Regions from separate parts of the Rhodococcus sp. MT28 genome, predicted to be linked through region 3. Evidence: riboswitches for the same ligand, from Rfam matches in the RefSeq annotation. Region 3 holds a riboswitch; each other region holds the start of a gene.
The links. Region 3 has a riboswitch for S-adenosylmethionine ahead of AC1Q6C_RS03315 (FAD/NAD(P)-binding protein). Riboswitches for the same ligand answer to the same signal wherever they lie in the genome.
Positions count from the first base shown of each region.

Region 1: it holds a riboswitch for S-adenosylmethionine, as region 3 does, so the genes downstream of both, AC1Q6C_RS20525 (bifunctional o-acetylhomoserine/o-acetylserine sulfhydrylase) here and AC1Q6C_RS03315 (FAD/NAD(P)-binding protein) in region 3, are expected to answer to the same signal.
Region 2: it holds a riboswitch for S-adenosylmethionine, as region 3 does, so the genes downstream of both, AC1Q6C_RS28290 (LLM class flavin-dependent oxidoreductase) here and AC1Q6C_RS03315 (FAD/NAD(P)-binding protein) in region 3, are expected to answer to the same signal.
Region 4: it holds a riboswitch for S-adenosylmethionine, as region 3 does, so the genes downstream of both, AC1Q6C_RS18315 (putative leader peptide) here and AC1Q6C_RS03315 (FAD/NAD(P)-binding protein) in region 3, are expected to answer to the same signal.

Region 1 covers NZ_JBXAFD010000005.1:160,945-168,307, reverse strand. Annotated here, with positions in the region: gene yhjD (inner membrane protein YhjD) at 1-406, opposite strand, end outside; gene trpS (tryptophan--tRNA ligase) at 458-1,492, opposite strand; gene AC1Q6C_RS20550 (barstar family protein) at 1,519-2,013, opposite strand; gene AC1Q6C_RS20545 (guanyl-specific ribonuclease) at 2,013-2,531, opposite strand; gene AC1Q6C_RS20540 (exodeoxyribonuclease III) at 2,558-3,403, opposite strand; gene AC1Q6C_RS20535 (MFS transporter) at 3,440-4,579, opposite strand; gene AC1Q6C_RS20530 (NADP-dependent isocitrate dehydrogenase) at 4,779-6,002, opposite strand; SAM riboswitch class IV at 6,308-6,448, shown strand; gene AC1Q6C_RS20525 (bifunctional o-acetylhomoserine/o-acetylserine sulfhydrylase) at 6,592-7,363, shown strand, end outside.
Region 2 covers NZ_JBXAFD010000010.1:88,266-95,628, reverse strand. Annotated here, with positions in the region: gene AC1Q6C_RS28315 (DEAD/DEAH box helicase) at 1-59, opposite strand, end outside; gene AC1Q6C_RS28310 (alpha/beta hydrolase) at 172-1,299, shown strand; gene AC1Q6C_RS28305 (excalibur calcium-binding domain-containing protein) at 1,352-1,711, opposite strand; gene AC1Q6C_RS28300 (dicarboxylate/amino acid:cation symporter) at 1,883-3,256, opposite strand; gene AC1Q6C_RS28295 (phosphodiesterase) at 3,596-4,501, shown strand; SAM riboswitch class IV at 4,580-4,693, shown strand; gene AC1Q6C_RS28290 (LLM class flavin-dependent oxidoreductase) at 4,676-6,022, shown strand; gene AC1Q6C_RS28285 (NtaA/DmoA family FMN-dependent monooxygenase) at 6,043-7,363, shown strand, end outside.
Region 3 covers NZ_JBXAFD010000001.1:694,329-701,691, forward strand. Annotated here, with positions in the region: gene fahA (fumarylacetoacetase) at 1-809, shown strand, start outside; SAM riboswitch class I at 888-981, shown strand; gene AC1Q6C_RS03315 (FAD/NAD(P)-binding protein) at 986-2,878, shown strand; gene AC1Q6C_RS03320 (ATP-dependent Clp protease ATP-binding subunit) at 2,928-5,351, opposite strand; gene AC1Q6C_RS03325 (Rv2253 family sensor-like surface protein) at 5,466-5,981, opposite strand; gene AC1Q6C_RS03330 (hypothetical protein) at 5,994-6,332, opposite strand; gene AC1Q6C_RS03335 (MFS transporter) at 6,326-7,192, opposite strand; gene AC1Q6C_RS03340 (NAD(P)-dependent oxidoreductase) at 7,189-7,363, opposite strand, start outside.
Region 4 covers NZ_JBXAFD010000004.1:402,063-409,425, forward strand. Annotated here, with positions in the region: gene AC1Q6C_RS18300 (ABC transporter permease) at 1-511, opposite strand, end outside; gene AC1Q6C_RS18305 (ABC transporter permease) at 504-1,502, opposite strand; gene AC1Q6C_RS18310 (ABC transporter substrate-binding protein) at 1,505-3,142, opposite strand; gene AC1Q6C_RS18315 (putative leader peptide) at 3,280-3,384, opposite strand; SAM riboswitch class I at 3,378-3,472, opposite strand; gene AC1Q6C_RS18320 (GNAT family N-acetyltransferase) at 3,490-4,080, opposite strand; gene AC1Q6C_RS18325 (FAD-dependent oxidoreductase) at 4,089-5,198, opposite strand; gene AC1Q6C_RS18330 (ABC transporter substrate-binding protein) at 5,209-6,180, opposite strand; gene AC1Q6C_RS18335 (amino acid ABC transporter ATP-binding protein) at 6,215-7,000, opposite strand; gene AC1Q6C_RS18340 (amino acid ABC transporter permease) at 6,997-7,363, opposite strand, start outside.

The sequences.
Region 1 (7,363 bases), on a different contig from region 3:
TCTCCCACATCGCCGTCAGCGCGTCGCGAACATTTGCCATCCAACCGAGACCCGCGTACGCAGCACCCAGGAGGCCGAAGATTCCGACGCTCGCGCGCGAGTCGATGGCCGAATCGATCAGCGTGTTGATGGTGTCACCCAAGCTGCCCGGAATGCTCTTGGTGATCTGCTCCTGAATCGACTCCAGGTACTCGGGATGCCCGGCCAATACGAAACCGGCCACTGCAAACGCGACCATCATGATCGGAATCAACGCGAGAACGCTGAAGTACGTGATACCAGCAGCGTAATAGTCGCCTTTTTGCTCTTGAAACCGTCCGGCCGCGCGAACCAGATGATCGAGCCAGGGTCGCGCTGCCCGTTGCTTCTCGAGAAAGCTCGGTGCGTCGTCGTCCGTGTCAGCCATTGCCGTCCCCCTCATGTTCGGTCAGGCGTCGTGAGTCCGAATTCGCGTAAGTCAGCCCTTCGGTGCCAGGAATCCGACCTTGTCATAGACGGCGGCGAGAGTGCGTGAAGACACCTCACGGGCGCGGTGCGCTCCGGCCGCGATGATGCGATCCAGCTCTGCCTCGTCGGCAAGGTAACCGTCGACCTTCGCCTTGAGTGGGGTGACGAACTCGGTCAGCACGTCAGCGGTATCGGTCTTGAGGTCGCCGTACCCCTTGCCCTCGTAACCGGCCACCAGAGTCTCGATCGGTACTCCCGAGAGAGCCGACTGAATGGTGAGCAGGTTGCTGACGCCCGGCTTGGCCTGCGGGTCGAAACGAATCTCGCGCTCGTTGTCGGTGACGGCCGACTTGATCTTCTTTGCCGACACCTTCGGATCGTCGAGCAGATTGATCAGTCCGGCCGCACTGGCGGCGGACTTGCTCATCTTCGCGGTTGGATCCTGCAGGTCGTAGATCTTTGCCGTGCCCTTGATGATCTGCGGCTCGGGAACGACGAACGCCTTGCCGTAGCGGGTGTTGAACCGGCCGGCCAGATCGCGTGCGAGTTCGAGGTGCTGACGCTGATCCTCACCCACGGGGACTCGCTGCGGGCGGTACAGAAGGATGTCCGCGGCCATCAGAACCGGATACGTGAACAAGCCGACACTGGCGTTGTCGCTGCCTTGCTTGGCGGACTTGTCCTTGAACTGCGTCATACGACTGGCTTCACCGAAACCGGTGATGCAGTTCAGGACCCACGCCAACTGTGCGTGCTCGGGAACCTGACTCTGCACGAACAGCGTCGCCCGATCCGGATCGATCCCCACCGCAAGGAGCTGAGCGACCGCAACCTTGGTGCGACGACGCAATTCCTTCGGGTCCTGCGTCACCGTGATGGCGTGAAGATCCGGAATGAAGTAGAAAGCGTCGAAATCGTCCTGCAACGGAACCCACTGCTGCAGCGCACCCAGGTAGTTGCCGAGGTGGAAAGAATCCGACGTCGGCTGGATTCCGGAAAGCACGCGAGGCTTTGCGGTGGGCTTCTGTTCTGCAGGGGTCGACATGGTTCCGATCTTTTCACGAGTGGAAATCAGTGCAGTGGCGTGGTGCCCGGGTAGTCGAGTTCGACGAGGTCTTCACCGTGGGCGGTGAGGTCCTCCGCACCGAACTGGTAGACGGTCCGGAAAACGACGGGTTCCCATTCTTCGGCGTAGAAGTCCATCGTTTCGCAGAACCACTCCAACTGATCCTGTTGCTCGGACAGTAGAGAACCCGCGCCTCGGACCACAACTACATATCCGGCGCCGAGTCCGAGGACGTCGTCGAGATCGCGCATGACATCGTCGAAAGCGTCTTTGTTTCGTCCGAAGTGGGACGGAAACTGGAAGGCTGCCGCGAACTCGTCGAAGACCTGCGCCGTTGTTCGCATGTTCTCGCCGCGAACCACCCGAACGACAAAATTCTCGGCACGGAGTTGACGTGCAAGATCATCTGCAACGGCCGGGTCGCTCTGCAGGGCCACTGAAGCCACATCCGAAGACGGATCCAGCCACTGCGCCACGCTGACCGTAGACGAGTCGGACATCAGCGAATCCTCACAAACGTGTCGTAGTGATCGAGGGTGTACCACGCCGAACCGTCGTTGCCGGTGACGATTCGCTCGGCGTCGCGTCCTTGGCCGTTCTTCTTCGGGTTCACGTCCCATTCCTGATAGACGACACGTCCGCCACCGGCACCGACAGCGGGTAGGCGGCCTTCGCTGTTGCGGAAGGTGATGCCGCCCTTGGTGCCCGGCGCATTGGCGGAATCCGGCCACCTCCCGGCGTCGATCTCGACCAGCGTGGCGAGCACTCGCGCCGGCGCATCGGTGCTTGTCTGCTGCGTTGGCTTGGCAGCGGAATTCGAGGGCGCGGAACTCGACGGCGCAGCCTTGGTGGTGGCGCCAGGCTTGGCTTGAACACTCGAGGACTGAACGCTCGAGGACTTCGTACCCGACGACGCCGAACTGTCGGAGTCACGTGAAGAAAGGGTGACCGCCAGTACGAGCGCAACCACCGCCACCACGACGGTGATGATGGCGTTGCGCGTCTTTGCGCTCGGCATTTTCAGACCTTCAGACATACGCGTCTCTATCGGTACGAGACGGTGACAGGCGCATGATCCGACCAACGGAGGTCGTAGGACTCAGCGCGTTCCACGAGCGCGACCTTGGCCCGCTCGGCGTATCCGCGAGTGGCAACCTGGTAATCGATACGCCAACCCGAATCGTTGTCGAATGCCTTTCCGCGGTACGACCACCACGAGTACGGGCCGTCGACACCCGGATGGAGGGCGCGGAAGACGTCCACCCACGCGGAATCTTCGGCGAACAGCAGATCCATCCAGGCGCGCTCCTCGGGGAGGAATCCCGAAGACTTCTTGTTGGTCTTCCAGTTCTTGAGGTCGAGTTCGGTGTGCGCGATGTTCCAATCGCCGCTGACCACCACGTGACGATCGGCAGCCTCGGCCGCCGCAGCGGTGGTAGCGAGGTGAACTGCGAAGGACGCCATGAACCGCTCCTTCTCCTCCTGCTTCGGCGTGAGCGCCTCACCGGAGGGCAGGTACAGGCTCGCGACGGTCAGATCGGCGAAGTCGGCTTCGATGTATCGACCGGCGTCGAGAAACTCGTCGTCCCCGTGACCGATCCGCACCGCGTCAGGTTCCGTGCGTGAGAGCACCGCGACTCCGTTGCGTCCCTTCGCGGACGGCTCGGCGGAGACGAGGAACCATCCGTTGCCGAGCGCTGGTTCGAGAGTCTCGCGAAGCTGATCGTCCGACGCACGCGTTTCCTGAAGGCAGATGAAATCCGCCGACGTCTTCTCCAGCCAGTCGAGCATGCCCTTGCGGGCAGCTGCTCGAACGCCGTTGACGTTCACGGACGTGATGGTGTGGGGCGCAAGAATGTGGGAGTCAGCAGTTTGTGGCACGGCAAGCACCGTAGCCGATTCCACCGACGCGGATGGGCGCCCAGGTCAGCGCGCGGCCCTACGCTGCAGAATCACCGCTACCGCCAGCACGACGAGACCCGCGACGGCCAGCAACGACCCCACCGCTGCCGGCGCGGTGTACCCGTAACCGGCTGCGATGACGACGCCGCCGATCCACGCTCCGAAGGCGTTGGCGATGTTGAGTGCGGCGTGATTGAGAGACGCGGCCAAGGTCTGAGCATCCTCGGCGACATCCATCAACCGTGTCTGGAGGCCAGGCACCATCGACGACCCGGCGAGCCCGATGAGGAAGACGAAGATCAGTGCCGTGTACGGATTGCGCACGGCCATCACGAAGACCGCGAGGATCACAACGAGGGATCCCATCGACAGGAACAAGCCCTTCATCAGTGCGCGATCCGCGAGGTATCCACCGACGAAGTTGCCGGCCACCATGCCCAGTCCGTACAGCATGAGTGCGAGGGGAATGAACGAAGCGCCAAGCCCGGACACGTCGGTGAGAGTCGTACTGATGTAGGTGTAGACGGCAAACATCCCGCCGAATCCGACCATGCCCACGATCAAGGTCATCCACACCTGAACGCGGCCCAGTGCCCCGAGTTCGGTGATCGGATTCGTCACCGGCATACCGTCCAACCGCGGAATCCAGACGAACAGCGAAGCAACCGTTGCCACTCCGATCACCGCAACCAAGGCAAAGGCGCTGCGCCAGCCGAGTGCCTGGCCGATCCAGGCCGCGACCGGCACACCGATCACGTTGGCCACGGAAAGACCCATCATCACCATCGCGACGGCCTTCGCGCGTTTTCCCGGTTCGGCCAGGTGAGCTGCGACCAGTGCGGCGACTCCGAAGTAGGCGCCGTGCGGCAATCCGGCGACGAAGCGGGCCATCATCAGCGTCGTGTACGAGGGCGCGAAAACCGAAGCGGCATTGCCGACGGTGAACGCGACCATGAGTGCGATCAACAGGGTGCGGCGCGGAACCCGTGCGGTGAGTGCAGCGATCAGTGGAGCACCGACGACAACCCCGAGCGCGTATGCCGAGATCACGTGGCCCGCGATGGGTTCCGAGACACCGAGCCCGGTTGCCATTTCCGGGAGCAATCCCATGGCGACGAACTCGGTGGTGCCGATACCGAAACCGCCGAGGGCAAGAGCGAGCATCGCCGGACCTCTGGCGGAACGAACCCCGGGTGTCGAGGTGTCAGAAAGGGAGAGGGTAGACGAAGTCACTGATCAATTGTGGTCTCACACCTGGTTGAACTTCCAAGTGAGAGCGGGTGAGTTCACTCACTTGAGACCGCGAACACAAATGGGACGCCCGGTTTCCCAGACGTCCCATTTGACAGGTGAAGCGGTGAATCTACTTCGCGGCCATGGCCTTCTGCAGGTTCACGTCGAGCGCGCCGAGGAACTCCTCGGTGGTCAGGTAGCCCTGATCGCCGCCGACCAGCATCGAGAGGTCCTTGGTCATCTGGCCGCTTTCGACGGTCTTGATGACAACGTCTTCGAGCGCCTGCGCGAAGCCGATGACCTCAGGGGCGCTGTCGAGCTTGCCACGATGCTCGAGCCCGCGGGTCCACGCGAAGATGGACGCGATCGGGTTGGTCGAGGTGGGCTTGCCCTGCTGGTGCTGACGGTAGTGACGCGTCACGGTGCCGTGAGCAGCCTCTGCCTCACAGGTCTTTCCGTCCGGTGTCAGCAGAACCGACGTCATGAGGCCGAGCGAACCGAAGCCCTGGGCCACGGTGTCGGACTGGACGTCGCCGTCGTAGTTCTTGCATGCCCAGACGTATCCGCCCTCCCACTTGAGTGCGGAAGCGACCATGTCGTCGATGAGGCGGTGCTCGTAGGTCAGACCTGCAGCATCGAACTCAGCCTTGAACTCGGTCTCGTAGACGTGCTGGAAGATGTCCTTGAAGGCACCGTCGTACGCCTTGAGAATGGTGTTCTTGGTGGACAGGTACACCGGGTAGTTCTGCTGCAGTCCGTAGGTGAGCGACGCGCGAGCGAAGTCACGGATGGACGTGGTGAAGTTGTACTGCCCCTGGACGACGCCGCCCTCTTCGGGGAAGTTGACCAGTTCGTGCTCGATCGGTGCGCTGCCGTCCTCAGGCGTGTAGGTGATCATCACCTTGCCGGGGCCGGGGACCTTGAAGTCTGTGGCGCGGTACTGGTCGCCGAATGCGTGACGGCCGATGATGATCGGCTTGGTCCAGCCCGGAACGAGTCGCGGAACGTTGGAGATGATGATCGGTGCGCGGAAGATCGTGCCGCCGAGAATGTTGCGGATCGTTCCGTTCGGGGAACGCCACATCTTCTTGAGACCGAATTCCTCGACACGTGCCTCGTCCGGCGTGATCGTGGCGCATTTGACGCCGACGCCGTGCTTCTGGATCGCGTGCGCTGCGTCGATGGTGACCTGGTCGTCGGTCTCGTCGCGGTACTCGATACCGAGGTCGTAGTACTCGAGGTTCACATCGAGATACGGATGGATCAACTTGTCTTTGATGAACTGCCAGATAATGCGCGTCATCTCATCGCCGTCGAGTTCGACGACGGTGCCCTCAACCTTGATTTTGGACATGGGTGCTTCGCGTCCTCCTAGGAAGTTTCCCTGGTTACACGGTTGCGGTCACACTTTGTGAGTGGGTCCGCGAACGGTTCGATTATCAAACCTAGACGGTGTGGACTGATCTCGGGAGATGAGTCCCAAACAAGACAAGCGTACTGCTAACCCGTGAGGCCGCAACCGGCAGGTCCACTCATCGGTCTCTACTCGCGAGTAACTTTTGCCTGCTAGTGGGCTGCGTCGCCCTGCCTCGCGTGCGGTTGCGGCTCACATTTCGCCCCGTGTCAGGACTGCGCTCACTTCCCGGTAGAATCCGACTTGGTCATGAGTGCCAGCGTCAAGCCCCGGCTCGCTGGACGGCAACCCTCCAACCGCGGTGGGGTGCCCCGGGTGATGACCAGGTTTCCCGACGTGGATCTGCTCGCGCAGTTCCACCGCAATTCGGGTGACAAGCGCGGGTCCGACAGGGACGGACCCCAGACCGGGCCGAGCCCCACGGAGGTATTTCAGTATGTGTCGCACTTGTAGATAGACCCCAGCACGGGGCGGCGATCATTCGCCCCCGTCCGACATCTATCCGTCAGACCACTGGAGTGAACAGATCATGACCGACAACACAGCCGACGCCGCAGCAACTTCGGATCCGACCGCCAACTGGTCGTTCGAGACCAAGCAGGTGCACGCCGGACAAACAGCGGACACCGCCACAAATGCGCGCGCTCTGCCGATCTACCAGACCACCAGCTACGTCTTCGACAGCACCGATCACGCTGCTGCACTGTTCGGCCTCGCCGAGCCGGGCAACATCTACACGCGGATCATGAATCCCACACAAGACGCCGTCGAGCAGCGCATCGCTGCCCTCGAAGGCGGAGTCGCCGCACTCCTCCTCTCCTCGGGTCAGGCCGCCGAGACCATCGCGATCCTCAACATCGCCGAGGCCGGCGACCACATCGTCTCCAGCCCGTACCTGTACGGCGGCACGTACAACCTCCTGCATTACACCCTTCGTAAGCTGGGCATCGAAGTCACGTTCGTCGAGGATCCCGACAATCTCGAGCAGTGGCGCGAAGCCATTCGCCCGAACACGAAGGCGTTCTACGGCGAAACGATCGCCAATCCGAAGAACCACATCCTCGACCTACCCGGTATCTCGTCACTGGCCCACGAGAACGGTCTTCCGTTGATCGTGGACAACACAGTCGCGACGCCGTACCTGCTTCGCCCACTCGAACACGGCGCCGACATCGTCGTTCACTCCGCCACCAAATACCTTGGTGGACACGGCACCGCGATCGCCGGCGTCATCGTCGACGGTGGCACTTTCGACTGGACGCAGGGTCGCCACACGAACTTCACGACGCCTGATCCCAGCT
Region 2 (7,363 bases), on a different contig from region 3:
GTGCCCACGACAGCGCGAATTCGGTCGAGGTCGAGGGCCCTGACTGAATCCGGTTGCACGGGGGCCAGCCTAGTAGCGGCGACCGACAGATCTTGTCGTGGTCGTTTGTCCAAGAAAGTCCGAACTGCACGGTATGTTCACGGAAACATCTTTGACTGGTTTGGGAGTTTCATGAGGACTGAGCGGCGTGCGTGGATTCGATCTGCGCGCACAGGTGCGGTGTGTTTGGCCGTCTGTGCACTTTCTTTGCAATTGGGCGGACTGTCGACGGCAGCGCCGAGTTCCGGAAGCTCGGGTAGTTCGGGAAGCTCGGGAAGTCTGGGCAGCGTCGAGGGAAGCGTGAGCTCGGGGTCGACGATCCCGGGACCACTTCAGGAGGATCCGGGCCCCAAACCGGACCTGCGCGACGACATCGTCGTCCCGGCCATCGTCGGCGAGAAGGTGACCGCACCACAAGCGATCAGGCTGACGGTGGCGTCGCCCGCACTTCGACGCGAGGTCGGCGTCGAGATTTTGCTACCCGCTGACAATTCGGTTCCGCGCCCAGCGCTGTACATGCTCGAGGGTGTCGACGCCGGAGAGAAAAGCAGCGGATGGATGACGATCGGCGGCGCCCCGGCGTTCTTCGCCGACAAGAACGTCAACGTCGTGATGCTCAATGGCGGAATCGCGAGCCTGTACTCGGACTGGGAGAATCCGGATCCGCGGCTGGGACTGCACAAGTGGGAAACCTTCATCACCGAGGAGTTGCCACCGCTGATCGACGCGCGACTCGAGACCAACGGAATCAACGCGATTGCCGGCAATTCCATGGGCGCGATGGGTGCAATGATGCTCGCCCAACGCTTTCCGGACATGTATCGCGGCGTTGCCGTGTTCAGCGGCTGTTATTCCACGATGGATCCGCTCGGCCGAACTGCCGTCCAGGCCACGATTTCTTCTCGAAGCGGAGATCCGGCCAACATCTGGGGTGTGCCAGGGGGCCCGGAGTGGGAGGCACACGATTCGTTGATCAACGCAGAGAAGTTGCGTGGCAAGGAAATCTACGTGTCGACGGCAAACGGTCGTCCCGGATCTGACGAGACGCTGCAGACTCCTGAACTGCTCGAGCGTCTGGTGATCGGCGGCGGCATCGAGGTTGCCGCCCACGCCTGCACCAAGATGTTCGACGCGCGGTTGCAGGAGCTGAAGATTCCGGCGCAGGTGGATTACGAGCCGAACGGCACGCACGCGTGGGCGTATTGGCGTGAACGACTGCCGAAGGCGTGGCCGACTCTGTCCCGGGCATTGGGCGTCTGACGGTTCGACAACAGTGCTCGGGTTGTGGATGCACCACAACCCGAGCGTTGGATCACTCGCAGGCGATGCCGTCGTTGTCGCGGTCGAGATGCGGGGCGTATCCGTTCTGGCCCCGGTACAACGGAGCTGCGCCGGCATTACGAACGGCTGTGCAGTTCTGGTAGTACCGCGCTGGTGCGGGAGTGTTCTGCGGCGCCGGCTGGTTCTGGGGCGCTTGCGGAGCGGGCGGCGCCGGCGGTGCGAAGACCGGGGGAAGGAACGGCTGGACTGCGTCGGCAGAGCCAGTCGGAATCATGCGTGCGATCTCGATCGGTAGGAAATCGAAAACCGTGGATGCCTGAGCGGCGGGCGCGGCAACCAGAGTGATTGCGGCGCAACCTGCGACGCTGAATGCCAGACGGCGGAGCTTCATGTGACCTCGTGTTCAACTGGGCAGCCCTTCCACTTCTGAGGGCTGTGCCGGCTGAGCATACTGGTCATAACGACCAAATGGTTTATTTCGGCAAGGGTGAAATCTGGGGTGAAAAGCAGCGTCCCGCACCGTATTGCTCAGGTGCGGGGACGCTGCTGTAGTCATCGAGGGTTACGCGTCGACAAGTTCCTCGGCGAAGGGATCACCGTTGCGGGGAGCGTCGAAGCGCTCCTTGTCGAGGATTCCCTCACGCTTTGCGACGATGACCGGGACCAGTGCCTGGCCGGTGACGTTGACTGCGGTACGGCCCATGTCGACGATCGGTTCGACTGCGAGGAGCAGTCCGACGCCGGCCAGGGGAAGACCAAGGGTGGAGAGTGTGAGTGTGAGCATGACTGTCGCACCGGTGGTTCCGGCCGTTGCCGCTGAGCCGATGACCGAGACGACGACGATCAACAGGTAGTCGGTGAAGGTCAACGGAACGTCGTAGAAGCCTGCGACGAAAATCGCCGCGATCGCGGGATAGATTGCGGCGCAACCGTCCATCTTCGTGGTGGCGCCGAGCGGAACGGCGAATGAGGCGTACTCACGCGGAACACCGAGGTTGCGTTCGGTGACGCGTTCGGTCAGAGGCAGAGTGCCGATCGACGAGCGCGAGACGAATCCGAGCTGAGTCGCAGGCCAGACGCCGGAGAAGAAGCTTCGAACCGAGAGGCCGTGTGCGGCAATCAGGATGGGGTAGACCACGAAGAAGACGATGGCCAGACCGATGTAGATGGCGGCGGTGAAGACGCCCAGCGAGCCGATTGCATCCCAGCCGTAGGTGGCGACAGCGTTGGCGATCAGCGCGGCCGTACCGATCGGGGCAAGGCGAATGATCCACCACAGGACCTTCTGGACGATCGCGAGCAGTGACGCGTTGAACTCGAGGAACGGAGCAGCCTTGGGGCCGATCTTCAGCGCCGCGATACCGATTGCGCCGGCGATGACGAGCAGCTGCAGGACGTTGAAGCTCAGGGATGTGGTTGCTACTCCCTCTGCGACGGAAGTCTTTGCGCCCAGCCCCAGGAAGTTGTTCGGAACCAGTCCGGTGATGAACGCCCACCACGAGCCGGAGCTCTTGGGTTCCTTCGCTGCTTCGGCGGCGACGTCGGTCCGTGAACCGGGATCGGTGATCAGGCCGACGATGATGCCGATGATCACAGCAATGAAAGCGGTGATCGCGAACCAGAGCAAGGTCTGCACGGCCAGGCGAGCTGCATTGGCGACCTGGCGCAGGTTGGCGATGGAGCTGACAATGGCGGTGAACAGCAGCGGGATCACCGCAACGGTGAGCAGCTTGACGTAACTCGAGCCGATGGTCTGCACGGTGCCGACCAACCAGTTGACGTTGCCGTCGGCCGCATCAGGCATTGCCCGGGCGACGAGACCGATGATGACACCGAGTACGAGACCGGCGACGATCTGCGGTCCGAATGCCGTCGCCCAGGACGGAAAACGGGACGTGGACTTTTCCGGCACGCCGGTGGAGGTGGAGCTGGGCATGACTATGCCTTTCGAAAATCAAGGGAGCGAAACGCAGCGCGGCACCAGAGGCCGGGCAGATTCGAAGAAATGTTTCCTGGTACGCGTCAGGTCAGAGCGAGCGCGTACACATTGCGCTCGCCTGCAGGCGAAGGTCGACGTAACGCCGACTGGTCAGGAACAACACTGTCCACACACTACTCGCAGCTTCAACTACTCGATCCCGAGGGTCGCCGCGGGAGTTCGCTTCGTGTTCGTCGGGCGTGCCCCGATCAGTCACTGTTGGTCGGTTGACTAGTCTCGACGATCAGTAGGTGCCGCACCGGCGCCTACGCGTCGGCAAGCGGAAGCGAGAGACCGATGAGCGTTCGGAATGCCGAGTACCCGCGTCCGAAGCATTTCCTGGTGCACCTCAGTGACACGCATCTGGTGGCTCAGGGGGAGTTGTACGACGCCGTGGATGCGTCGACGAGATTGCGGGAAGTGCTCAGCGGGATCGTGGCCTCGGGCGCACGCCCGGATGCACTGATATTCACCGGCGACCTGACCGACCAGGGACACCCCGACGCATACGCGGAATTGAAAGCCATCGTGGAACCCGTGGCAGCCGAGATCGATGCGCAGGTCGTCTGGGCGATGGGCAACCACGACGACCGCCCTACGTTCAGATCTCTGCTGTTGGGCGAGGACGCCACCGATCATCCCGTCGACAACGTCTACGACCTTGACGGACTGCGGGTGATCACCCTGGATTCGTCGGTTCCCGGGCATCACTACGGTGAGATAACGGATGGCCAATTGGATTGGCTACGAGCAGAATTGGCGGTGCCGGCGCCCGACGGAACAATTCTGGCGCTGCATCATCCGCCTGTTCCGTGCATTCAGGATCTCGCGGTTCTGGTGGAGTTGCGCGATCAGTCCCGGTTGGCGGATGTCTTGCGTGGCAGCGACGTCCGGGCGATTCTTGCCGGGCACCTGCACTATTCGACGACGGCGACGTTCGCCGGCATTCCGGTTTCCGTGGCGTCGTCGACGTGTTACACCCAGGACTTGAACGTGGAAGTCGGTGGTCAGCGTGGTCGTGACGGGGCTCAGGGGTGCAATCTGGTGCACGTGTACGACGAGACAATTGTTCATTCGGTCGTTCCACTCGGTGCGCACGTGACGGTCGGTGAGCCCGTCGACGCGGCCGAGGGTGCTCGGAGGCTCAGTGCTGCCGGCATTCGAATCCTCGAGAGCGAAAAGGCGGCACGCTCGATCATCTGAGGCCGCAGGCGGTTTCCGGCACCCACGCGCAGTTCTGGGTGATTGCCGGGCTGTCGCGTACTCACTACCGTCGAGGTAGGTGCAGAGCTCCAGCAACAAGGACCGGCTAGCTGGACGGCAACCCTTCATGCCGATGGGGTGCCCCGGAATCACACCTGGCGATACGCGCGGTGCGTGTCGCAAGCGGCAGTCGCCACGAGAACCGTCAGTCGGGTGCTGACGGTTTCTGCGGTCGGCACTGTGCGCTCCCGAGTAGTTCTCGAACAGGAGTATGCGTCGATGACCTCCACCCCCTCCTCTCATCTTGCTCCGTTGCATCTCGCCGTAGCGCTGGACGGTGCCGGTTGGCACCCTGCAGCCTGGCGAGAGCCGCACTCGCGCCCGAGTGAGCTGTTCAGCGCGTCGTATTGGACTGACGTGGTGACGACCGCCGAGCGTGGTCTGCTCGATTTCGTCACCATCGAGGACAGTCTCTCGGTGCCGGCCAACCCACTCGAACCCGTCGACGACGCGGTTGATCGGGTGCGCGCTCGGCTCGACGCACATCTCGTGGCCGCCCGACTGGCACCGATCACGAGCAACATCGGCTTGATCCCGACCATCACCACCATTCACACCGAGCCGTTTCACGTGTCCAAAGCCGTTGCCACGCTGGACTACACCTCGCGCGGTCGCGCCGGATGGCAGGTGAAGGTTTCGGCGTCGGAATCCGAGGCAGCACAGTTCGGGCGCCGCGACATCCCAGCGCTCACCGATGCCGACCGTCAGTCGATCGTTTCAGGCATCCTCCCGGACTTCGTGCGCGCGCTGTTCGACGAAGCTGCGGAGGCAGCCGACGTCGTCCGGAGACTCTGGGACAGTTGGGAGGACGACGCCGAGATCCGTGATGTGGAGCAGCGCCGATTCATCGACCGGGACAAGCTGCACTACATCGACTTCGAGGGAAAGTACCTCTCGGTCCGTGGACCGTCGGTGACTCCGCGCCCGCCGCAGGGGCATCCCGTCGTCACCGCATTGGCTCATCAGCGGGTCGCGTACGAGCTGGCGGCGCGGACGGCCGATCTGGTGTTCGTGACGCCGTTCGACGACGAGCAGGTCACGGCAATCCTGGGTGAAGTGCGAGCAGCCGAAGAACACGTGCAGCGCACCGGCGAACCGCTTCGGGTCTTCACCGACATCGTCGTATTCTTCGATGCTCCGGAAGAAACCGGAAAGGAACGGCTCGCTCGCCTCGACGCGCAGGCCGGCGCCGAATACCGTTCGGACGCGCTGACCTTCACCGGCACCGCGGCTGAGTTGGCAGATCTTCTGCTCCGGTGGCAGCAGTTGGGAATCGACGGCTTCCGGTTGCGGCCGGGCGTCGTCGTGGACGACCTCGACGCGATCGCAGGTGAGCTGGTGCCTGAATTGCAGCGACGCAACGTATTCCGCACCGAATATCCGCAGACGAATCTTCGCGGACTCCTTGGTCTACCCATCGACGTTCCCAACCGCTACGCCGCCGGCACTCCGGCCGCCTGACAGACGAGGAATAGATTCTCATGAGTTCTCAGAAGCGTAAGCAGGTCATCCTGGGTGCCTACCTCGGCGGCGTCAACCATCACACTGCATGGTGGGATCCGCAGGCGGGCAGCCAGATCGAGTTCGATTCTTTCGAGCACACCGCTCGAACCGCCGAGCGTGGGAAATTCGACTTCTTCTTCCTCGCCGAAGGCCTCGCCCTTCGTGAGCGTGCGGGACAGATTTTCGACCAAGACATCATCGGTAGGCCGGACACCTTCACGGTCCTTGCATCGTTGGCGGCAGTAACCGAACACCTCGGATTGGCCGGCACCATCAACGCCACGTTCAACGAGCCTTACGAGCTGGCAAGACAATTCGCGACGCTCGATCAGTTGTCCGGAGGACGTGCCGCCTGGAACGTCGTCACCTCGTTCGACGCATTCACCGGCCAGAACTTTCGTCGCGGCGGATACCTGGATCGTGCGCAACGATACGAGCGTGCGGAGGAGACCGTAGCGCTGGTGCGTCAACTCTGGGATTCGTGGCGAAGCGACGACATCGTGGCCGACAAGGCATCAGGGCGTTTTCTCGCGCGACCGGATGCCGGTGAATTCGCTTTTCATGGATCGCATTTCGATGTGAACGGCCGATTCACAGTGCCGCGTAGCCCGCAAGGGCGCCCGGTTATTCTGCAGGCCGGGGTGTCGCCGCAGGGGCGCGATTTTGCTGCCGGCAATGCCGACGCGATCTTCTCACCGTACGGTCAGTTGCCCGAGGCGGCCGATTTCTATCGCGATATCAAAGCACGTGCCGTTGCGGCCGGACGTGACCCGGGTGACATCAAGATCCTGCCGTCGGCGAGTTTTGTTCTCGGCACCTCGGAGGCAGATGCGATCGAGAAGTACCGAGAGATTCGCGACCAGCAGGTCACCGGCCAGACCGCTTTGGTTCTGCTCGAACAGATCTGGAATCTCGATCTGTCGAAGTACGACCCCGAAGGACCACTACCCGATATCGCTCCGGATCCCGAGGCTCCGCCGATCATCCAGGGCCGCGCCTTCATTCACCAAGATCGTTTCGCGACCGTCGCAAAACTGCGCGCGGTAGCGGAGAGCAAGAAGTTGAATCTGCGCGAAGTGGTGATCGATCAGTTCGAGCGTGGACCGATCGTCGGTACACCGCAGCAGGTTGCCGAGAAAATAGATTCGTTTGTCAGCAACGACGGTTCGGATGGGTTCATCCTCGGGTCGCACCTTGTGCCGACCGGCCTCGACGAGTTCGTCGACGACGTGGTGCCGCTGCTGCAGGATCGAGGTGTTCTCCGCAGTGACTACGAAGGAACGACGTTGCGTGACAATC
Region 3 (7,363 bases):
CCCCCTTGATGCCGAACTGGAAGCATCTTCCCGTCGGATACCACGGGCGCTCGAGCACCGTCGTCGTCTCCGGCACCGACATCGTTCGTCCCTGCGGACAGCGGAAGGCACCCGATCAGGAAAGCCCGGACTTCGGACCGTCCCGGCGCCTCGACATCGAAGCCGAGATGGGGTTCATCGTCGGAACTCCCTCGAAGATGGGCGATTCCATCACCCCGGACGAATTTGCCGAGTACGTCTTCGGCGCCGTCGTCGTGAACGACTGGTCTGCCCGAGACATCCAGGCGTGGGAGTACGTGCCCCTCGGTCCGAACCTGGGGAAGAGTTTCGCGACCTCCATCTCACCGTGGGTCGTACCCTTGCTCGCTCTCGAAGCAGCCCGAATCGACACTCCGGTGCAGGATCCCGAACCGCTTTCCTATCTGCGTGGTGAAGAGAAGTGGGGGCTGGACATCGACCTGGCCGTCGAATGGAACGGTCACGTCGTCTCCCGGCCGCCCTACGCCCAGATGTACTGGTCGCCTGCGCAGATGCTCGCGCACACCACCATCAACGGCGCAGCAGCGAGTACCGGCGATCTCTTCGCGTCCGGAACCATTTCCGGACCGGACAAAGATCAGCGCGGCGCCTTCATCGAGCTGACGTGGGGCGGCAAGGAACCCGTAGCTGTGGGCTCCGAGACCCGTACCTTTCTCGAAGACGGCGACACCATCGCCATCTCAGCCACCGCTCCCGGCGCCGGCGGATCACGAATCGGCTTCGGGGATGTTCACGCTCGGATCCTGCCTGCAACGCAAACCGAAAGATAGTGATTGACAACTGTTTGATTCACGCTGATCTGATGTCCGGAATTCCTTGCCTCACGATTCTCCGAAGATAAGCTGGACTAACCATCCAGAGCGATCGAGAGTCCTGGCTCCGTGACGTCGCAGCAACCCCCTCTGCTGAGGTGCGGGTGCTTTCTGCCAGGTCCGATGGAGGACTCGTGCCAGGCGATCGACCCCGTACCTCAGTGGGGACAGCAGCTGTCATCGTGATCGTGGGTGGTGGACCCCGCGGGACCGGCGTACTCGAGCGGATCCTCGCTCACGAATCGGTGAACGCCGATCCCACACCGATCGACATTCACGTTGTCGACCCGTATCCGGCAGGCGCCGGCCGTATTTGGCGAGGCAGCCAGGCGCCGCTTCTGTGGATGAATTCGACAACAGCGGACGTCACGATGTTCACCGACGAGACCACCGCCGTGATCGGCCCGGTGCTGCCGGGTCCGACCCTCGCGGAATGGGTCGCCGAGCGCTCGGCTGAGCTTGCCGAATTCCCAGAAATCGCAGCAGAAGTTCCGACGATCACCCCGTCGTCGTTTGCATCGAGGTCACTGCAGAGCCGATACCTGAACTGGGTGTTCGAGACTGCAGTCGACTCCGCGCCAGCGCACGTCGACGTTCGAGTTCATCGACGATCCGTGGTCGACATCGTGAACGTCGGCGAGACACAGACGGTTCATCTGGACGACGGAGCTGTCATCGACGCGACGACCGTCCTTCTCGCACAAGGGCACCCCGATGCGTTGCCTGCCCCACGTGAAACCGCGCTGACCAGCTTCGCGTCCGATCACGGGTTGACGTATGTGGGTCCGGGCTACACTGCCGACCTCGACGCCGATGTCATTCCCGAAGGCGAACCGGTTCTGATCGCCGGACTCGGGCTGGCTTTCGTCGACTGGATGGTTCTCCTCGCCGAGAGCCGTGGCGGCATCTTCGAACGCGGTGAAGACGGCATCCTCACTTACGCTCCCTCGGGTCGGGAACCCCTGTTGTATGCCGGATCTCGTCGCGGAGTGCCGTATCACTCCAAGATTTCGTACTCGATCGCTGACGCACGGCCACCGCTACCGCGGTTCTTCACCGCTGATCTCGTTCCCGGCGACGGACCGTTGGATTTCCGAAACGACATCTGGCCCTTGGCGTCGAAAGAACTGGCAGGCGCCCACTATCACGAGCTGTTCGCATCTCACCCGGATCGGACAGTGGGCACCTGGGAGGAGTTCGACGCCGAATTCGCCTCGCTGGCCTGGGGATCGCCTCGATTGCATGAACTGGTCGAGAACGCAGTCCCGAAGCCGGAAGACCGTATCGATCTCGAGCGGCTGAACCGCCCACTCGGCGGTGAGCGCTACGACGGGCTTGCCGAGGTCCAATCCCGGATCACCGAATACATCTCGGCAGATGTCGCGCGGAGGTCGGACCCGTATTTCAGCGCCGACGCGGCTGTCTTCTCAGCGCTGCTGTCGACGTACATGACCGTCGGAGAATTGTTGCGGCGCGGCAGAATCCCGGCCGAATCCGTCGCCAAGGACGTCGAGGGTTGGCTTCATTCGTTCTTCAGCTTCATCGCCAGTGGTCCGCCACCCGAGCGACTGGAACAGTTGATCGCCCTCAACGAGGCGGGCATCGTCCAGTTCCTCGGGCCGGATTCGGTGTTCTCCACCGAGATCGACCCGGCAACGGGGGCTGGGATCTTTGTCGCGCGCAGTGCGTCGCACACCGACATCGTGGCCGCGAACACCCTCGTCGAAGCACGCTTGCCGGTTGCGTCCATCAGCGCGAGCGGTGACTTGCTCCTGCGGACGCTTCACCGTCGGGGCGAGGCAGTCGAACTACGTGCCACCGCCGACAGTTCGGCGAAGCTCGCGGTCGACGGCACGTCACGAATTCTTCTTCAGGACAACACTGCTCATCCTCGCCGCTTCGCCGCAGGGCCGTGGGTTGCAGGCCACAACTGGTCGGCGGCTTTCCCTCGTCCCCGTACCAATGCAGGGTTCTTCCGGCATAACGATGCCCTGGCGGCGGAGATTTTGGGCGCTACGCGCCTGTGAGCGGTTAGGGAGTCCTGGGACTCCCTAACCGCTCACAGGGGGCTGTCCCCTAGCTGAACACCAACTCACCCTCGTCAACCGCGACGGTGATACTGCCGCCCTCTTCGAGGAGATCGTCGAGCAGCATGTCGGCGATCTTGTCGTCGACCACACGCTGAATCGAACGACGCAACGGGCGAGCCCCGAACTCGGGTTGATGCCCGTGCTCGGCGATCCAGTCCACCGCGTCGGCAGTGAACTCGATCTCGATGCCCTTGGACTGCAGCCGCTTCCGGCTGTCGTCGAGCAGCAGATCAGTAATCCGGTGCAGTTGCTCGGTGTCGAGCTTGCGGAAGATCACGATCTCGTCGATACGGTTGAGGAACTCCGGCCGCATCGATTCGCGCAACCTGGCCATCACGCGGTCGCGCAGTGGCTTCTCCGCCGACTCTGCGTCACCCGTGGTGAAGCCGAGTCCACCGGACTTGCTCGAGATGATGTCCGAGCCGAGGTTGCTGGTCATGATCACGACGGTGTTCTTGAAGTCCACCGTCCGACCCTGACCGTCGGTCAGACGGCCGTCGTCGAGCACCTGGAGCAAGGTGTTGAACACGTCCGGGTGTGCCTTCTCGATCTCGTCGAGCAGGATCACCGAGTACGGGTTACGACGCACCTGTTCCGTGAGCTGTCCGGCCTCGCCGTAGCCGACGTATCCGGGAGGAGCACCGACCAATCGGCTGACCGTGTGCCTCTCACCGAACTCACTCATGTCGAAGCGCAGCATCTTGTTCTCGTCTCCGAAGAGTGTGGCAGCCAGAGCTTTTGCGAGCTCCGTCTTGCCGACGCCAGTGGGTCCGAGGAACAGGAAGCTACCGACGGGACGATCCGGATCGCTCATACCGGTACGGCTACGACGCACGGCACGCGCGATTGCGCGAACGGCGTCATCTTGCCCGATGACACGACCGTGCAGTTCCTCTTCCAGACGGCGCAGGCGATCTTTCTCTGCCTGAGTCATCTGGCTTGCCGGAATACCCGTTGCGCGAGCGACAACTTCGGCGATTTGTTCAGCGGTCACGTCCGGCGTTTCCTCGGAAGGAACCGAGGATCCTGCCTTCTCGAGACGCTTTGCGACGCCGTTGATCTCGTCACGCAGGGTCGACGCCTTCTCATACAACTCGTCGGCGACGGCTTTTTCCTTGTCGCTCTCGAGCTGCTCGAGACGCTGCTGCAGCGCAGCGGTGTCTACCGTGGCCGTCTTCAAGCGAAGCCTGGCGCCGGCCTGATCGATCAGGTCGATTGCCTTGTCCGGCAAGAACCTGTCGCCGATGTAACGTGCCGACAGCTCCACCGCAGCGGTGATCGCCTCGTCGGTGTAGTGCACCTTGTGGTGATCCTCGTACCGACTGCGCAGTCCGCTCAAGATCGCGATTGCGTCCTCGATCGACGGCTCTCCGACCTGTACGGGCTGGAAGCGCCGCTCGAGCGCGGGATCCTTCTCGATGTTCTTGCGGTATTCGTCGAGCGTGGTGGCGCCGACGATGTGCAGTTCACCGCGAGCGAGCTTGGGCTTGAGGATGTTTCCGGCGTCCATCGCACCGTCTGCGCCGCCTCCGGCACCGGCGATGGTGTGCATCTCGTCGATGAAGACGATCAGCTCGTCCTTGTGTGCGGTGATCTCGTCGATCACCTTGGTCAGCCGTTCCTCGAAGTCACCGCGGTAACGGGTACCCGAGACCATGCTCGAGAGTTCGAGCTGGACGATCTTCTTGCCCACCAACGATTCCGGGACATCCCCGTCGACGATGCGCTGGGCGAGACCTTCGACGATGGCAGTCTTGCCGACGCCGGCCTCACCCACCAGGACCGGGTTGTTCTTGGTGCGGCGGGAGAGGATCTCGATGGTCTGTTCGATCTCGTCGGCGCGGCCGATCACCGGATCGACGCCGCCGTTGCGGGCGCGATCGGTGAGATCGATGCCGTACTTGTCGAGCGTCGGTGTGGTGGACTCGTCTTCGACTGGACCGGCTGCGGGATTCTGAACCGCTGCCTGCAGCTTCTCCGGCGTGATGCCGGCCGAAGCGAGCAGACGACCCGGAACATGATCGGGGTCACCGGCCAGGGCGATGAAGAGATGTTCGGGGTCGATGTACGTCGATCCCAGGGCTCGGGCCAGTTGATGAGCCTCGAGTAGAGCGGTTTTCACGGCACTGCTGAGCGCAGGAGCAGAGTAGGCCCCCTGCTCACGGCCTTGTGGCAGCCGCAGGTCGACGGCGTCGACCACGGATTTCGGGTCGGCTCCGGCGCGCTGCATGAGCGTGCGGACCGGATCCTGCTCCGCCATGACGCGGAGAACGTGCAGTGCATCGAGATCCGAATCACCGCGAGCAGCCGCTACACGTGCAGCGTCAGCCATGAGTTGCTGGGTGGCCCTGCTCATGAGCCGGGAAATATCGATGCGACCGGGACCCTCGGGCCCGAAGAATGCTGGCATTCCGAAGCCTCCTTGCAGAAAGTTGAGCGTTACTGACTCAATTAACGTGCATGGGGCTCGATCAATTCCCGCGGCCTCAGATTTGTTTCAACACCTTCGGGCCACAGATCGTTCTCAACTACCGAAGGATCCGGTAGATCGACCGACCGGGTACGCCTCGACGTGCATGATCACCGATCCCTCGCAGGGACCACTCGCGATGTCGGTACGCCACGAACCTTTCAGACTGCCATCGGGCTGAGGTGTGTAATACGCCTCGGAGTGCGCCGGTGCCCACACCTTGGGCACGCCTTCCCCCTGGTAGCAATCCCACTCCCAGTCATAGGGGTGCACCCAACTGGTTCCGTCCCAGGTGTATCGCGCAGGCTGCGGCAACGTCGGATTGGCGGGAGCCGGACCGCCGACCACTGTGGCGATACAGACTCCGCTCGAGCAATCCGTCTCGAACGTGTATGTATCGGAGAAATCCGGCTCCCACTGGCTGGCGGCCAGACTTGTGCCCGTCTTGGTCGCGGCAAAACGCTTGAGCGAGTAATCACCGGACCAATTCGCATCCGCAGCCCCCGCGGGCATCGCTCCGGCGACAAACCACGTAGCAACGAGAGCAACCACCAACAATGACTTCCGCATGCGTGAAGTGAATCACAAGCTATGTCCGAATTGTCGGATACTGACCACAAGAACACCGACGACGATCAGCACCAGCGAAACCAACGGCAACGCTCCCGCACCCCTGTCCGCCAAGATCAGCCCGCCTACGACGCCGCCCGCTGCGATCGCCGAATTGAAGATCGTCACGAAAACCGATTGCGCAGTGTCCACAGCGTCGCCCGTCGTATCCGCGAGCGCCGTCTGAAGGAGAGTGGGAGCGCCTCCGAATGCCACACCCCACGCCGCAACGCTGAGTGCGATCACAGCGAAGCTGTCACCGCCGACGCCCAACGCCGTCAAAGCTGCGGCAAAGACCACCAAGCTCAGCACGGTGAGACTTCGAAGGGCCCGGTCGACAAACACCCCGACCACACCGATGCCCACGAAGGCGAAAAGTCCGAACACGAACAAGACGATTCCCAACCGATCGCCGAAACCGATGCGATCCAGAACGCCGCCAGATACGTGTACACGATGTTGTGCGCGAGGATCCACAAGAACGCGACAAACAGAATCGGTCGTACGCCAGGCAGGACCAGGACTTTCCGCACCGGCAGCTGCCGATCCGCTTGTTGCCCGGGAAAGTCCGGCATCACCGTGAGTATCCACGCGACCAGAAGTAGCGCAGCAACCGACATCACGGCGAAGACGACGCGCCAATCGGCCAGGGTCCCGAGCCACGCCCCCATCGGAACGCCGATTGCCAACGCGATCGGCTGTCCGACGGAGGCAACCGCAACGGCCCGCCCCTGCAGGTGAGGGGGCGACATCCTGCGTGCGTACCCGGCAAGCAACCCCCACACCACACCTGCCGCCATACCGGCCAGAAACCGAACACCCAAGGTGAGAACAAGATTCGACGAAAGCGCTGTCACCAGATTGAAGACACCGAACCCCAGAATCGCCGACACCAGGACAGCACGCCGTCGCAATCCTCGGGTCAATGCGATCAGTGGTACCGCCCCGACGACGGAACCCAATGCGTATGCGGTGACCAATTGCCCTGCGCCGGAGACTGATACGGACAACCCTGACCCGATCTGCACCAGTAGTCCGGCCGGCATGGTTTCGGTTGTGATCGCTATGAAGCCTGCCATTGCGAGTGCCGACAACCCGGCCAGCGGTAGTGTCCGGACGGAATCGGTCTCCGCCAGTGCCGAAGTCGCCGTCCCGTCCGAGTTCGAGCTCACCTCGTCGGTGTTTCGGGACTGCCTTCACCCGACTGGCCGGAACGGACCAGTTCTGCAATAGACGCCCAGTCCATCTCGCCCTGACCGTTCGCCAGAGCCTGAGCGAGCACGCCTCGAAGTACGCCACCGAACGGCAAATCCAGATCGACGCTGTCGGCGGCGTCGAGCGCA
Region 4 (7,363 bases), on a different contig from region 3:
TGACGCCGACCGCGATGGCGACGTTGATGGTGCCGAAGCCGAGTGCGGTCACCAGTGCCAACGAGAGCAGCAGCGCCGGAATGGACAGCAGCACGTCGACGATACGCATCAGCACGGCGTCGACGACGCCACCGACAAAGCCCGCGAGCAAACCGATTATCGATCCCGCCACCAATGCGATTCCGACCGCCACCAAGGTTGCGGTCAGGGACAGCGCGGCGCCGTGCACGAACCGTGTGTACAGGTCACGTCCGAGATTGTCGGTTCCGAACCAGTGAGCCAGGCTCGGGCCCTGCAGTTTGTCCGCCGGGACACCGGACAACGGATCGCCGCTGGCAAAGAATCCGGGTGCGACGGCAAAGCCGATGGCAAGCAACACGATCAACACCGGAATCACCAAGCCGGGCTTTCGGATCCAGCCGATGGCCGTGGACTTTCGGCGCGAAACAACAGGTGCCTTCGCCTCGACGCTCGGATCGAGGAGTAGGGGTTCGATCAATGTGTCAGACATGAGCCGGCTCCAGATCGGTCGAGCTTTCGGTATTCGACTTTTCGGTGTGACTCTTCTTCGTCTGGATGATCCGTGGATCTATCAAGGGGTAGAAGAGGTCGACCGCGAGGTTGACGAGCACGAACACCAGAGAGGCGAACACAACGACTCCCTGCACCACCGGGATGTCCTGCGCCATCACCGACGTCTGTGTCAGACGGCCGACGCCCGCGCGGGAGAACACCGTTTCCACAACCACCGAGCCCGCCAGCAGCGTGCCGACCAGCACACCGGCAATGGTGAATGCCGGAATGCTCGCCAGTCGCAACGCGTGACGGGTCTGCACGCGCCAACGGCTTGCGCCCTTGGCGTACGCAGTCTCCACGTGCGGCGAACGTAGCGTCGACTGCAGGCTGGTCGTGAGCACCTGCGCGATCACCGCGCCGGTCGGGATCGCCAAGGTGATCGCCGGAAGAATCACCGTTGCGAATCCCTTGTCTCCGAATGCCGGGAAGATGTGCAGACGGAACGAGAAGAGTTGCAGAAGAATCAGGCCCACCCAGAAAGTGGGCACTGCCACACCCAGCGGCGGCAGCGAGAACAACAGGTTCGCGAGCCACCGCCTGCGGGTGTAGGTAGCGAAGAACGCGATCGCCACTCCGAACAACACGGCCAGAACCAAAGCGGTGGTTGCCAAGACCAGAGTGCTCGGCAGCGCCGAGAAGATGGCATCCGTCACCGACTGACCGGTGGAGATGGACGTTCCGAAATCGCCGCGAAGAGCATTCGTCAGCGATGTCCAGTACTGCACCCACACCGACTGGTCCAAGCCGTACCGTGCCCGAAGCTGATCGAGCGCAGCCTGATCCACTGCAACACCCTGACCGGACGAGTCGGCAGCCATGCTGACGGGATCACTGGGCAGGAGGAACAGAATCACGAACGAGATGGTGAAGGCGGCCCACAGAACCACTGCGGCCTGGCCCAGTCGGGTGAGTACGTATCGAGTCATGATTACTTACCCGACAACCATGCGTCGTAGAACTGCAGGCGCGAGGAGGCTTCGAAGTTCAGGTCCTGCACACTCGATCCGGCGCCGATGGCCTGCGAGAGCTCGATGGTGGGGATGGAGAGTCCACGGTCGAGGATCAATTCCTGTGCGGTGGATACCAGTTCGCCGCGTTGGCCGTTGTCCGTGGCTGCAAGCTGGTCTGTGAGTACCTTGTCGAGCTCCGGATCTGCGCCGCGACGGTTCAGGTTGCGGCCTTCGGTGCTGAACGATGCCCGCAAGATGTCGGCGTCCGCGCGAGTGCTGTTGTAATACAGCGAATCGTAATCACCCGATACTCCCTTCTCGGTCCATTCACCGTTCGAGACCAGGTTGAGCTGCAGATCGACGCCGACCTTCTTGAGCTGCTGCTGCACGAGCTCGAGGATGGCCTGGTTACCCGAGAACACCGGACTGAAGGTGACGCTGAAAGTGAGCTTCTGCCCGTCCTTCTCGCGGATACCGTCGCTGCCGGTCTTCCAACCAGCCGCGTCGAGGAGTTTCGCCGACTTGTCGGCGTCGTACGTCACGACACTGGATTCGTCGCTGTAGAGCGGAGTGGTGTGAGCCAGCGGGCTCGTGGCCGGGAAGAACGACGGATCCAGAACGGTGTCGACGAGTTCTTGGCGGTTGATCGCGGGAATGATGGCCTGACGAACAGCCTGATCAGCGAGAACGCCGCGACTGACGTTGGGCTGGAAGAAGAAGCTCACACCCGGGTTCGGCCTTGTGAGGATTCGTCCACCCGCGCCCTCGATCTGCGGCGCATCCTGCGGAAGCGCATCGCTGACCGCATCGAGCTGGCCGGAGGCCACGCTGCCCGCCCGCACACCGGATTCGGGAACCACCGTGAAGTCGACGCCATCGAGGTACGCCTCGCCCTGATGCGCGACCGCATCCGAGGCCCAGTTGTATCCCGCACGCTTGGCGATCTTGACGCTCTTGTCCTGCTGCCAGTCGGTGTACACGAACGGTCCGGAGGCGATCACCGCTGCACCGGGGCAGCGCTGCTCGGATGCCAGCGCGGTGGTGGAATCGGCGAGGATTCCGAGCTGTGGCGTCGAAGTTGCTTGCAGGAACTGAACATTGGGTCCGGAGAAATTGATCTTCGCCGTGTGAGCATCTACGACGTCGGTACCGGCGTACGAGGACAGGTAACTCTTCGCCAACGACGCGTTCGGTCCCAGGTTCTTGACCGAGTCGAAGGTCTTCTTCACCGAATCCGCCGTCACCGGTGTGCCGTCACTGAAGGTGGCGTCGTCGCGAAGGACGAACGTGAAGCTCGCGGCGTCGGGGCTGATCTCCCAGCTCTTGGCGAGCCACGGGGTGATCTCTCCGGTGTCGGGATTTTGATCGGTAAGCGAATCCACCACTGTCCGAGTGACATACACGGTCTGGTTACTGCCGGCCTGGGCCGGATCGGCGCACGTCGGCGCCTGTGACAGACCGTAGCGAAGGGTTCCGCCGGACTGGGCGGGGCCTGCGTCGGCAGCACTGTCACTCCCGCTGCTGCAGCCGGCGAGGACGGTGCCGAGAACCGAGACAGCACCGATACCGGCGATTACGGTCGCGCGTTTGCGGGCACCGAATGAGGGCGAAGACACCAAGAACTCCTAAAGAGGCATGCCGAAGAGCGCACCCGTCGCCTGAGACGAGAAAGGCGATCGAGCACGAATCACTTGTGAGAGAAGAGAAAACAGACTTGTCGACGACTCGCCTGAGTGTGAATGACTGACCGAGGTCAGTTGGTACAGAAAGATCCCGCGGTGCGGCACAGGTCTACGTGACGACGCGACCAGGCGGTATCGAAACCGCCTTCGACTGCCTTCATTTCGTGTTCCTCCATCGGTCCTGGCGGTAGCACCCGCACCCGATCACTCGGGGGGTTGCTGCGACTTCAATGAGCCAGGTCTCTCGGTCGCTCTGGATGGTCGTTCGCAAGTGTACGAGGTCAAACCCGGGTGTTGTCAACCCGGTCGGTAGGAATTGCTGCTCGAGTCACATTTTCGAGGACCCGAAGCTGCTTTTCGAACGGGTGGATGCCCACCTCTTCGGGCGAGAGTGAAGCGTCGTAAAGCGGTGTGTATCCACTGGACAGATACAGCGCGACGGCCTCGGGTTGCCGAGGGCCCGTCGTGAGAAACACCCGGTTGTATCCACGAAGTTCGATCTCTCGTTCCAACTCGCGAACGACGGCCTTGCCGAGGCCGCGCTTCCGATGGTCGACCGATGTCCAGATTCTCTTCAGTTCGGCAGTGGTGGAATCGAATTGACGAAACGCACCGCCGGCGATCGGCAGACCGTCGTGGGTGAGCACCAGAAGCGCACCCTGCGGGTAGGCAAATTCTTCTGCCGGATACGTCGTGAGATCCTCGAGCATCGCTTCGTGAGTACCGCCGTAACGCGAACTGTATTCGAGTGCCAAGTCCGCGATCAGTGGAGCTGCCAAGGGATCGTCCTGCGATACCGAATAGACCTCTACCGCTCCGACACCCTCGAGCTGTCGAGTTCCGAGCTCCAGTGCCACAACACTTTCCTCCATGAATCTGGTCAACGCTCCCCCAGCCTGAAAACTTCCGGAGCGAGGGTGGTTCCGTCGACGAGGTCCGCCACAAGTTCTCCCAAGGCCGGACCGAACTTGAACCCATGCCCCGAGAACCCCGCCGCCACTGTGACGGCGCCGACTCGGTCGATGACGAAGTTACTGTCCGGCGTGCTCGTGTACAGGCACGTGATCGACTCGACACGGGTGGAATCGACGCCGGGCAACCACGACTCGGCGTACTGGGCCAATCGCTGCTCTCCGTCGACATCAGGGGTGTAGTCACGGGTCTGCGGAGTCACCACCGGCCCGGTCGCGTGTTCGCCGATCTTGATCCCGTCCTCGGAACCGAGCCCGTAGATCCCCGCGGTCTCCAATTCTGCGCCGGTGTGGTGGACGAAACTCGGCCACTCGACTCCGGGATCGAGCGGTGCGAAGTGTGCCGGTTGTTCCTGTGTCGTGCGCAGCGTCGGCAGTACGATCTCGGAGCCGAGACCGCTGTCTGCGATCAGATCTGCAGTCCACGCACCGGCCGCGATCACGACCTGACGAGCTGCGAGCGTTCCACTGTCCGTCACCACGTCCACGCCGTAGGACGCTCGCGCGAGTGCCAACACCCGAACATCGTGACGGACCTCGGCACCGGCAAACACCGCTCCTGCCTTCAGAGCGGTCACGGCGCGGTCCGCGTGCAACCGGCCTGCGTCGGGGTGATGGAGCACCGTGGTGTCGAATCGCAGCCCCGGCCAACGGGCGGACGCCTCGGCAGGGGTGAGGATCTCACCCTTGATGCCCGCCTCGAGAAGTATCTTCGCCTTGGACTGCACGGCCTGCGGCAGGCCGTGATCAACGGCACCGGTGAGTTCCAGGAACCCGATGTCCGTCGTGGTCTCCAACTCCCGCCACAGCGGCAGCGCGTCGGCCGCCAAACCTGTGTACAGGTGATTGTCGTACGCCTGCCGATAGATACGCGAAGTACCGTGCGACGCACCGTGCTTGTGCCCCGGCCCGAACTGTTCCAGCTGAACGACGCTACGTCCGCGTGCCGCGAGCCGCCAGGCGGCGGAGGACCCGACGAGTCCTCCGCCGATGACGATCACATCGAAAATCTCACTCATGGACGAGAGCTCACTTGGTCTTCGGAAGGCCGGGCGGGTTGATCAGGGACGTGTCGACGGCTTCGCTGGTGATGTTCCAGCGCTCGAGGATCTGCTGGTACGTGCCGTTCTCGATCGTGTGGTTGATCGCGTCGTTGATCGCCTTGATCAGGCCGTTGTCCTTCTTCACCAGCACCGCGATCTGCCCCTGCAGGGTGTCGCCGGCCCCGGAGAACTCACCGACAACCTCGGTCTCCCCCGACTGCTTGGCGTGGAACTGCGACGACGGGTTCGGGCCGAAGTAGGCGTCGATCCGGCCGGACTGCAGCGGGAGGTAGTAGTCGGTGGTGTTCTGGTAGTAGGAGATGTCGGTAGGCGCCAGGCCGGCCGCGACGTTCTGCTCACTCCACTTGACCAGCAGCGCTTCCTGATTGGTGCCCGAGGAGACGGCGATCTTCTTGCCCGCGACGTCCTTGGGTTCCTTGATGGAGATTCCGGCACCCTTCTTGGCTTCGAAGGCGAGGGTGTCGAGACGGTAGGTCGCGAAGTCGTACTTCTCCTTACGCTCTTCTGTGACAGTCACATTGGAGAGGAAGGCGTCGGCCTCACCGGAGTCGATCCGGACGAAGTTCTGTGCCCAATCTGCTGTCTGCAGGTCGACCTTCAAGCCGAGAACGTCACCGATCAGATAGGCGAAGTCGGTCTCGGAACCGATGAGGGTGGTGTCGTCGTCGGCGTAGAAACGGAGCGGCGGAGCGGAACCGGCACTACCGGTGACGCGCAGCGTGCCACGATCGCGGATGTCCTGAGGTAGCTCGGCGGCGATTGAATCCACCTTGTCGGTGGTGATGCGGTTCTGATCGGCCGTGAGGTTGTAACCCGCAGCAGCGGTGACCTGGGCGCCGTCGGACTCGGCGTCCGCGCTGCTGCATGCAGCGCTGAGCAATCCGACGGTGGCAAGCGCCGAGATCAGAAAAGTCGCGCGACGGGATGTGGAGAACATCAATTTTTCCTTCCGGGAATGAGTCTGGGTCGCGTCAGAGGACGCGGGAGAGAAAGGCTTTGGTCCGTTCGTGGACCGGATTGTCGATCACCTGCGAAGGCGGGCCCTGTTCGACGATGACGCCGCCGTCCATGAAGACCGCAGTGTCCGCCACTTCCCGAGCAAATCCGACCTCGTGTGTGACGATCACCAAGGTGGCGCCGTCACGGGCCAGCTGAGCCAGGACTTCGAGAACCTCGCCCACCAGTTCCGGGTCGAGCGCCGACGTCGGCTCGTCGAAGAGAATGACCGCCGGCCGCAGTGCCAGCGCTCGCGCTATCGCGACGCGCTGTTGCTGGCCACCGGAGAGTTGGCGGGGATACTCGTCCGCCTTGTCCCCCACTCCCACTCGCTCAAGCAGTGCGCGGGCCTCGCGGTACACCTCGTCACGATCACGCTTCTGGGCCGAGAGCGGCGCTTCCACCACGTTTTCCAACGCGGTCAGGTGCGGAAACAGGTTGAAGTTCTGGAACACGAATCCGATGTGCGAACGCTGTTTCAGGATCTCGCGGTCACGCAGTTCGTGGAGTCGATTTCCCTTGCGCCGGTATCCGATCAGCTCTCCGTCGATCCGTACGGTTCCGCGGTCGACTTTTTCGAGGTGATTGAGGGTTCGCAGCAAGGTGGACTTACCGGAACCCGACGGACCGAGAATGACGGTCACTTCGCCCTTGCGGACCAGGAGATCAACGCCGGCAAGTACTTCCAGCGTGCCGAAGGACTTGTGAATTCCGCGCGCTTCGACGGCATACACCGTCTCTTCGGCCAGTTCTGCGGTCATCGGGTCGCACCTCTCGGAATATCGAGACGCGCATCGCGAATCTCTTCGAACTTCTTGCGCGCCTTCTGTACCGGAGTCAACGGAAGAGCACGGGCGGATCCTCGTGCATAGTGGCGCTCCACGTAGTACTGACCGATCGAGAGCAACGTCGTGAGGATGATGTACCAGATCGTGGCGACCATCAGCAGGGGCACGACTCGTCCGTTGCGTCCGAAGATGACCTGCACCTGGTAGAACAGTTCGGCGATTGCCATGGTGGAGACGATCGACGTTCCCTTGAAGAGTCCGATGACCTCGTTGGCGGCGTTGGGGAGGATCGCCCGCATTGCCTGCGGGAGAACGATCTTGAAGAACTGGCGACTG